DNA from 2 places in the Methyloferula stellata AR4 genome. Region 2 is predicted to be linked to the other one. Evidence: predicted binding sites of a transcription regulator. Region 2 holds the regulator's gene; the other holds the start of a gene.
What was found. The regulator LexA, encoded in region 2, represses DNA repair genes until DNA is damaged. The targets are predictions, from matches to a motif close to TGTTCNNNNTGTGTTCNG.
Positions count from the first base shown of each region.

Region 1: a site for LexA is predicted at 1,981-1,998, ahead of recA (recombinase RecA). Genes of this name have one in related genera too.

Region 1 is NZ_ARWA01000001.1:958,335-962,611, forward strand. Features, by position in the region: gene A3OQ_RS0104765 (hypothetical protein) at 1-296, opposite strand, end outside; gene A3OQ_RS0104770 (hypothetical protein) at 477-977, opposite strand; gene A3OQ_RS0104775 (hypothetical protein) at 1,409-1,852, opposite strand; gene recA (recombinase RecA) at 2,121-3,194, shown strand; gene alaS (alanine--tRNA ligase) at 3,367-4,277, shown strand, end outside.
Region 2 is NZ_ARWA01000001.1:2,505,635-2,509,911, forward strand. Features, by position in the region: gene A3OQ_RS0112290 (ComEC/Rec2 family competence protein) at 1-399, shown strand, start outside; gene A3OQ_RS0112295 (quinone oxidoreductase family protein) at 405-1,367, opposite strand; gene A3OQ_RS0112300 (MarR family winged helix-turn-helix transcriptional regulator) at 1,429-1,914, shown strand; gene lexA (transcriptional repressor LexA) at 1,969-2,685, opposite strand; gene A3OQ_RS0112310 (LuxR C-terminal-related transcriptional regulator) at 2,930-3,766, opposite strand; gene A3OQ_RS0112315 (sensor histidine kinase) at 3,989-4,277, shown strand, end outside.

The DNA.
Region 1 (4,277 bases), 1.5 Mb from region 2:
TGGTTGCGGGCGTTCCAGGCCTTGCGGAAGCGCTCTTCGATCTGGACGCGATCGTTCTTCAGCGGTTTCGCAATATTGATCGCTCCGCGCGCCACCGAGGCTTCCTCGGCTGTCAGCACGATCGGGCCTGCCATAAAGGCGGCATTCGGCAGCGAGAAATAGATCGCTTCTTTGTTCGGGTGATTCTTCACATCGATAAGCGTATCGGCGATCTGCTTGCCGTCGAGGCAGACCCAACCGTCGATCACTTCGATTTTGCGGCCATCCGAAGTTTCTCTGATGAATACGCGTTCCATCTGTGCTCTCGTCTTTCGATGATAACCGATCTCGGCCGGCGGAGAGGCGATCTCAGCCTCCGCCGCGGGACTCATTCAAGTTTCATTCCATAAGCCCGGCTCGGAGCTTCGGCAACAAAAACCCGGTTCTTTGCTGAATAGAGCCCTCCCGCCGAGGCGGAAAGGCTTGGCTTTTCAGCGCTATGCGCTGCTGCCGTCGGCGAGCGCCGCGATCACCGTGCCGCCGACTTTCTCCATGGCGCCGAGATCGCCGAGCTTGGCCAGAAGCCGGCGCGACATCTCCGCTTCGTCGCGGCGCAGATGGATGAAGGCCAGCGCTTTAAGCGTATAGAGCGCGAAATGGCCGGGGCTGTTGACGTCTTCCGAGAACTGCTCGGCCTTCCACATCTGCCAATCGGGATTGAGGCAGGCTTGGCGCGCAGCCTCCGCGAGGCCTTCCTGGGCAATGTCCAGCGCCGCGTCGAGATTACCCTGATAGGTGTGGATTTTATAGAGGCAGAGATACGATGGGAGACAGTCAGGCGCGAGCGCCAGCGCCTGACGAAAAGCGATATCGGCGCCGTCGCGATCATGCCGGTAGAGAGCGACGCCCTTCTGCAAGATCTCGTTCACCTCGGGCGGCACTTCGCCGAAATTGATGAGATCGTCCTGGACGACGCGGACTTTGTAAGGTTCGGCCATGCCCGCCCCGATCGAGTGAATGTGCGCGAAAATAAAGCAAATTCTGCGCCATGGGCGGAGCAATAAGAGAAGCCGGAAAAAGGAGCAATGAGAACGAAAAAGCGATTTCGGCTTTATCCGGTTCGGTTGCTCGGAGGCTTGGATGCCATGACTCAAGTCCTTGATAAAGCGAATCTTTCGACTCAAAATAAAGAGATATTGCAACGGACTCAAGGAGTTAGTATATAAATGGCGCGCCGCCAGCTCGAACTAGCGGCGCGCCGTGAGTGCCTATCGTCGTTGTTGCATCGACAGGTCCTCCGAATTCCAAAGGGGCTTACCGTGACCGCCCCGATGGTACGCAGCGTGGCCGTGGCGACCACTTACCATGCCGCCTTCGTGGCGGCTGCCGACTGCAACGGTGTACACGGCCCGATGCAGCCGGAATTTCTCTACCTCATAAGCTCTTCCAATGAAGGTCCATCGAGGGGGATTGGCTGTCCAGAAAGCCACCAAGCCCGCCCGTTGCGCCAAGGGATATTAACGAATCGTGGATCCTTACTGAGGGCCGAGGTCGCGCTGATTTTGATCTGCTTCAGATCCCCTCCAATCACGCGGCGACTGCGTACAAAATCCATATATTCATCACTGGAAAGAGGACGCTTAGCGGCTTCCAGCGCTTGCACAGCGAGATCTGTGTAAGACTGCGCCCTACGAGGCGGGACCTTCTCCACAATCCGAATATTCTTGACGGCAATAGTCGGCTGCCAGGCCATGAGAGCGCTATCAATGGCCCGGAATGCTTTCCATTCCGGCATTTCGCCGATTTTGGAATCCAGCGCAGCGAGTAGATCGGCGCGGCTTTTTTCGAGTGTCTCTTTGGGGGAATCGGTCATGGCAATTGTCATGTATCACGATTCTGCAAACTGGCAAATGTGTTTGTGTTTTGCACTTATAGGGAAACAAGCACAGCTTAAACTGTGAACAGCAAAGCTTCACGACTGTCAGTTTGTAAGGGCCTAATTGGAACGAAAAAAGAACTTTTCAAATCGGAACAAACGGGGTACATTGGCGCATTCTCACAACGGAATTGCCGCATCCATGTCAAAGCGCCCCACCGTCATTGCAACGCCGCCCGCCCCCGTGTCAGAAGGAAAGCCCGCGATGTCTCAAGCGAATCTCCGCCTCGTAGAAGGAACCTCCGTGGACAAGACGAAGGCGCTCGACGCCGCTCTGTCGCAAATCGAACGGGCCTTCGGCAAAGGTTCGATCATGCGCCTCGGCAAGAACCAGCAGGCGGTGGAGATCGAGACCATTTCGACGGGCTCGCTCGGCCTCGATATCGCGCTTGGCGTCGGCGGCCTGCCGCGCGGCCGGGTGATCGAGATTTACGGACCTGAGTCGTCGGGCAAGACCACGCTTACGCTCCACGTCATCGCCGAAGCGCAGAAAAAGGGCGGCGTTTGCGCCTTTATCGATGCCGAACATGCGCTCGACCCGATCTATGCCCGCAAGCTCGGCGTCAATCTCGACGACCTTTTGATCTCGCAGCCCGACACCGGCGAGCAGGCGCTTGAAATCACGGATACTTTGGTGCGCTCCGGCGCGATCGACGTGCTCGTGATCGATTCGGTCGCCGCGCTCACGCCGCGGGCCGAAATCGACGGCGAAATGGGTGACAGCCAGCCAGGCCTCCAAGCCCGTCTCATGAGCCAGGCTTTGCGCAAGCTCACCGCCTCGATCTCGCGCTCGCACACCATGGTGATCTTCATCAATCAGATCCGCATGAAGATCGGCGTGATGTATGGCAGCCCGGAGACGACGACGGGCGGCCATGCCTTGAAATTCTACGCTTCCGTCCGGCTCGACATCCGCCGCATCGGCTCGATCAAGGCGCATGAGGAAATCACCGGCAACGAGACTCGCGTCAAAGTGGTCAAGAACAAGGTTGCGCCGCCCTTCAAACAGGTCGAATTCGACATTATGTACGGTCAGGGCATCTCGAAGACCGGCGAATTGATCGATCTGGGCGTCAAGGCCGGGATCGTCGAGAAATCCGGCGCTTGGTTTTCCTACGACAGCCAGAGGCTCGGCCAGGGCCGCGAGAACGCCAAAGCCTTTCTGCAGGGCAATCCCGAGATGGCCGCCCGGATCGAACAGGCGATCCGTGAGAATTCGGGGCTCATCGCTGACCGGATTCTGAACGATACGGATCCGAAAGATGCCGAAGACGCATGAAGCCGAAGAGGATCATGCGCCAGTAAAGCCTGGAACCTGAGCCGTCTGGTTCGGCCAAACGAATAAAGATTTGAGGCTCGCGCCATGCGCGGGCCTTTGTTGTTGTCCACTCGTTGTCGTCTCGGGCCCGCGGCCTTAGGATGCAAAAAAGCGTGATGATGGATTTGGGAAAATGACCGGCGTCAGCGAGATCAGATCGACCTTTCTCGATTATTTCAAAAAGAACGGCCACGAGATCGTGCCCTCGTCGCCGCTCGTGCCGCGCAATGACCCGACCTTGATGTTCACTAACGCCGGCATGGTCCAATTCAAGAATGTCTTCACCGGCATCGAGAAGCGCCCTTATACCCGTGCTTCGACCGCGCAAAAATGCGTCCGCGCCGGCGGCAAGCACAATGATCTCGACAATGTCGGCTATACCGCGCGCCACCACACGTTTTTCGAAATGCTCGGCAATTTTTCCTTCGGTGATTATTTCAAGGAAGAAGCGATCACGCTCGCCTGGAATCTGATCACCAAGGAATTTTCGCTGCCCGTCGATAGGCTTCTCGTCACCGTCTATCACACCGACGATGAGGCCTTCGATCTGTGGAAGAAGATCGCGGGTTTTCCCGAATCGAAAATCATCCGCATCCCGACAAGCGACAATTTCTGGGCCATGGGTGACACCGGGCCTTGCGGTCCCTGTTCCGAAATTTTCTACGATCAGGGCGACAAACTGTTCGGCGGGCCGCCCGGCAGTGCGGACGAAGACGGCGACAGGTTCCTGGAATTCTGGAATCTCGTTTTCATGCAATTCGAGCAGGTCTCGCCGGGCGAACGGCTCGCTTTGCCGCGCCCGTCGATCGATACTGGCATGGGGCTCGAGCGCATCGCAGCACTTCTGCAAGGCAAGACGTCCAATTACGACATCGATCTGATGCGCGCTTTGATTCTCGCAGTCGCCTCTGCGACCGGCGTCGATCCCGACGGGCCGCAGAAGGCGAGCCATCGCGTCATCGCCGATCACCTGCGCGCTTGCGCTTTTCTTGTCGCCGACGGCGTTTTGCCCTCGAACGAGGGGCGCGGCTATGTGCTGCGCCG
Region 2 (4,277 bases):
GACGCCGACGGGCGTCTTGCGCGCGCCGCCGTTCAGAAAGAGGCTTGCGACAAATGGGGTTGCGTGGGCCATCTGAAGGACGGCCGCGCGGTTTCGCTCGTCACCGACAAACAGGCTTTCGCCGAGGACTGTACGCGCGCGGCGGTGATCGTGACGCCGCTCTTTGCGCCGGGCGGCTGCGCCGCGCCGCTCATTATCGACCGCGACCGATTGAGAGATACGGGCGCTCTCACATTGAAGATCGTGGGCGACAGCTTGCTGATGCGCACCGCGCGGGCACCGGGCGAAGACCGCCCTTGGTCGCGGCCTCCGCCGCAACATTGGGGAAAGGCGTCTCCCCTGACCAATCGCGACGACGAAGACGCGATCGAAAGCGGCGGCGATGCTTTCGAGCAATAGATGTCTTATGCAGGCGCGGAGGTGAATACGATGCGCCCTTTGCTATCGTCACGCGACCACGCGTCTTCGACATCCGATAGCGGAATAGGATTGGTGGCGATCTGAAAGCCGCCCGGTACGGCCGCATGGAGGAGATTGCCGATCGCATTGACGAAGCGATCGAGTGGGATACTCCCGATGCCGCTGCCCATCAGCTCGATTGCAGAAGACCGCAGAGCCGCGCTCGGCAAGGCGATGTCCGACCCGCTGGCGGAGCCGACCTGAACGAAGCGGATCGGTATTGCATCGAGCCCGGCTTTCGCCCCGGCGATCAGCAGACGCTCGGCGCTTCTTCCCCATAAATAATCGATAACGACGTCGACGCCTTGCGCGAACTGCATCTTGAGCTCGTCTTCCAAGGCGGCGTCATCTGCGGCGAGCGGTATCGTGATATCGGCTCCAAGCGCCGCGATGGATTTTAAAGCATCGGCGTTGCGGCCCGTCGCAACGACCTTCTTCGCGCCGAGATATTTCGCGATCTGGACGGCGAGACGCCCCGCGGTGCCGGTCGCGCCATTGACCAGCACTGTCTCCCCAGCTTTTAGTTTTGCGCGTTCGACAAAGGCTGCCCATGACGACATGCCGGGATTGGCGATAGCTGCCGCCGTCACATCGTCGAGCTCGTCGGGGATGGCGAGGCATTGGGCGGAGGGCGCCACTGTCCGTTCGGCCATGCTGCCATAAGGCGCGCGCGGCATGACAAAATAGACCCTGCGGCCGTCGTCGAGCCGGCCCACGCCATCTATTCCCACACCAAAAGGAAACCGCTGCGACGAGCTGTAATGCGTCCCCGATGCGCGACTTTTCACGACAGGGCTGAGAGCGGCGGCGCTCACAGCGATGCGGCTTTCGCCATCGGACGGCGCGGGATCGGCGAAATCTCCATAAACCGGAATCAGCCCGGCGCCCTTCACGAGTGCAGCTTTCAAGATGTTTGCCTTTCCATATGCGCTTATTATGTGCATAATACACATATATGAGAGGCCGCCGATGCCGTCAAGCAAAAGAGTGCAAAATACACATATTAGCGCGCAGCTCAGGCAGTTCCATGACGCTTTGCTGGATATTGTCAGCGCCATGAACCGGCCGCAGCGCGATGAATTCCTCATCAAGGAAGCTGGGATTCCGCTCGACCGGGCGTTGTTTCCGCTATTGGTCGGCATCGAACGGTTCGGCCCGATCGGAGTCGTGGACTTGGCCGACAGAGCCGGGCGCGATTACACGACGGTCAGCCGGCAGGTCGCCAAGCTCGAAAGCCTTGGCCTTGTCGAACGTCAGGAGAGCGCCGCCGACCGGCGCGTGCGCGAAGCCGTCATCACGCCAAAAGGCAAGGCCATGACCGATCTTGTCGATGCGGCGCGCGACCGGATCGGCCGCGCGATTTTTAAGACATGGGACGCGCAGGATATCAGCGAGTTCGTTCGCCTCACTCGGAAGTTCGCCGATGCTGTGAAGGACGATCCGCCTGATCTATAATTTCTGGAGCGTCGCGGCCCTCCTTCTCCCGCAGCCGGGGAGAAGGAAATGGCGTCAATACCGCCGCAGCAGACCCACCAGCTTGCCTTGGATGCGCACGCGGTCTGGCCCGAAGATGCGCGTCTCATAGGCCGGATTGGCGGCTTCGAGCGCGATCGAGGCGCCGCGCTTGCGCAAGCGCTTCAAGGTGGCTTCCTCGTCGTCGATGAGCGCCACGATGATATCGCCGGTCTCGGCTGTCTCCTGCTTGCGGATGACCACGGTGTCGGCATCGAAAATGCCGGCCTCGATCATCGAATCGCCGCGCACTTCAAGCGCATAATGTTCGCCGGGCGAGAGCATGTCGGGCGGCAGGCTGATCGTATGGCTGCGGGTCTGTAGCGCGGTGATCGGCGTGCCCGCCGCGATCCGTCCCATCACAGGGATCGCGATGACGGAGCGGCTGAAATCATCATCGGGCAAAGCCGGGCTCGCGATCGCATGGACCCGGCCGAGATTGCCTTCGATCACGCTTGGCTCGAATTTTTTGCCGCGCGACGGAGACGGCGGTGAAGAGGAATCGGGCAGGCGCAGAATTTCGAGAGCCCGCGCGCGGTTCGGCAGGCGGCGAATGAAGCCACGCTCCTCAAGCGCGAGGATCAGCCGGTGAATGCCGGATTTGGACCGCAGATCGAGCGCGTCCTTCATCTCGTCGAAGGAGGGCGGCACGCCGGTCTCCTTCAGGCGTTCGTGGATGAAACGCAGCAATTCGTTCTGCTTCTTAGTGAGCATCTGTTCCTAATCCCCTAGGCGGCGTCGCCTTCCGCACACGCTCGAATCAAGCGCCGCATCCCCTCCATAGACTCAAAGAGCCTTAAACAAAGAGTGAACGTACTCTATATGTTCTCTCAACGCTGTGCAAGGGGTGGATATGGGCTTCAGCCGCGCGCCGGCAACGCTTGGGCATCAGCCAAGCGCGAGCTTTACGCGGTTCTCCGGTCGCGCTTCGCCTTTTAGCATAAGCCAGTCTTGAGGATTACGCCGCGTCCGTCTTGATCCACGACTTGAGACGCCCCTGATTCAGATCGGGCGCATCCGCTTCGAGCAGTCTTGAGGCCAGAAGCGCCGCCTCGGTCCGGCTCCTGAGTTTCAAGCGTTGCAAGATCGCCGATACATGTAGCTTGATCGTATAGGGCGAGCGAAAGAGAGCCGCGGCGATCTCCTTGTTCGTCTTGCCTTCTCCGAGGAGACGGAGAACCTGCATCTGACGTTCGCTCAGGAGCGAGCCAAGAGCCTCATCGGGCGCGCAGGGCTTTTCTCCGTTTTCAAGCGAAGGCGGAGCGGTGAACTGTCCTTCGATCATCTGACTTAATTGCGAGGCGAGCGTCTGTGAAACCGAGTGCTCGATGGCGTCGCTGATCGTTACCGAACCAGCGCTCGGGTCGGGCTCGACCAGGATCGGACGCGCATGGGTCAAATGCGGAAGCATGTCCGTGAGATTGACATGCAGGAGCGCAACTCCTGTCGGCCGATCGAGCGAGAGCGGCAATCCGATGAGCGAATACCATCTTTGCTCGCTCGACGAATGGCAGGGATAGATGAAGGTCAGGACATCGATCCGGCCTGCCAGCAACTCTCGAAGATCCTCGACGAGCCGCGGTGCCTGCGGTCCGTCAAATTGGCAATATTGAAAATAGTTCGTGCCAATTCCGAAATCCGGCATATGCAGCCCATTTTTACGGGCGAACTCTTTCCATGTGTCGTTGACCGATATGATCCGCCCGGTGGCATCGAGAATGACCGCGCTTACGGGTAGCGCTTTCAGCGCCTGAAAGGCCCCGGCTGCGTCTGTCTCATTCAAGTGATCAGACATTGGAGCGGATCCACAGACAGCACCGAGATGAATGCATTGCATTTTATTAAAAAGCGGCATTCGCCCAGCGCATCAGCCAAGGCTTATAACAGTCCTTTCGGCCTATTGCACCGATCGCAGTCAACATGAGAACTCGTCTTTCATCCTTGATCTAGCTCAAGGGGGAGGACGCGATTGTTGACGTGCTACGGCACTTTCATGCCACAGATTGGAGCAGGCAAAATGATGAATCTCACCGAAAGCGATTTCGTGCTTCAATTGGTGGAAACGGAACATAGAAGCGCGAATACCTTTCAGCTCGTCATGAGCCTCGTTCGTCTTAAGCTCAACCAAACAGCCGATCCCTCGGCGCGGGATCAATTGGCGTGGATCAACGATATTCTTCTAACCATCTGTGTCCTTCAACGACGCCTGCAATGTTATGGAGAAACAAATTTCGGTCATTACCTCACCGAGTTTGTAGAAAGCTGGCAATCCGTGCTCAAGGATCAAACGGTTCGCATCGAAGCCG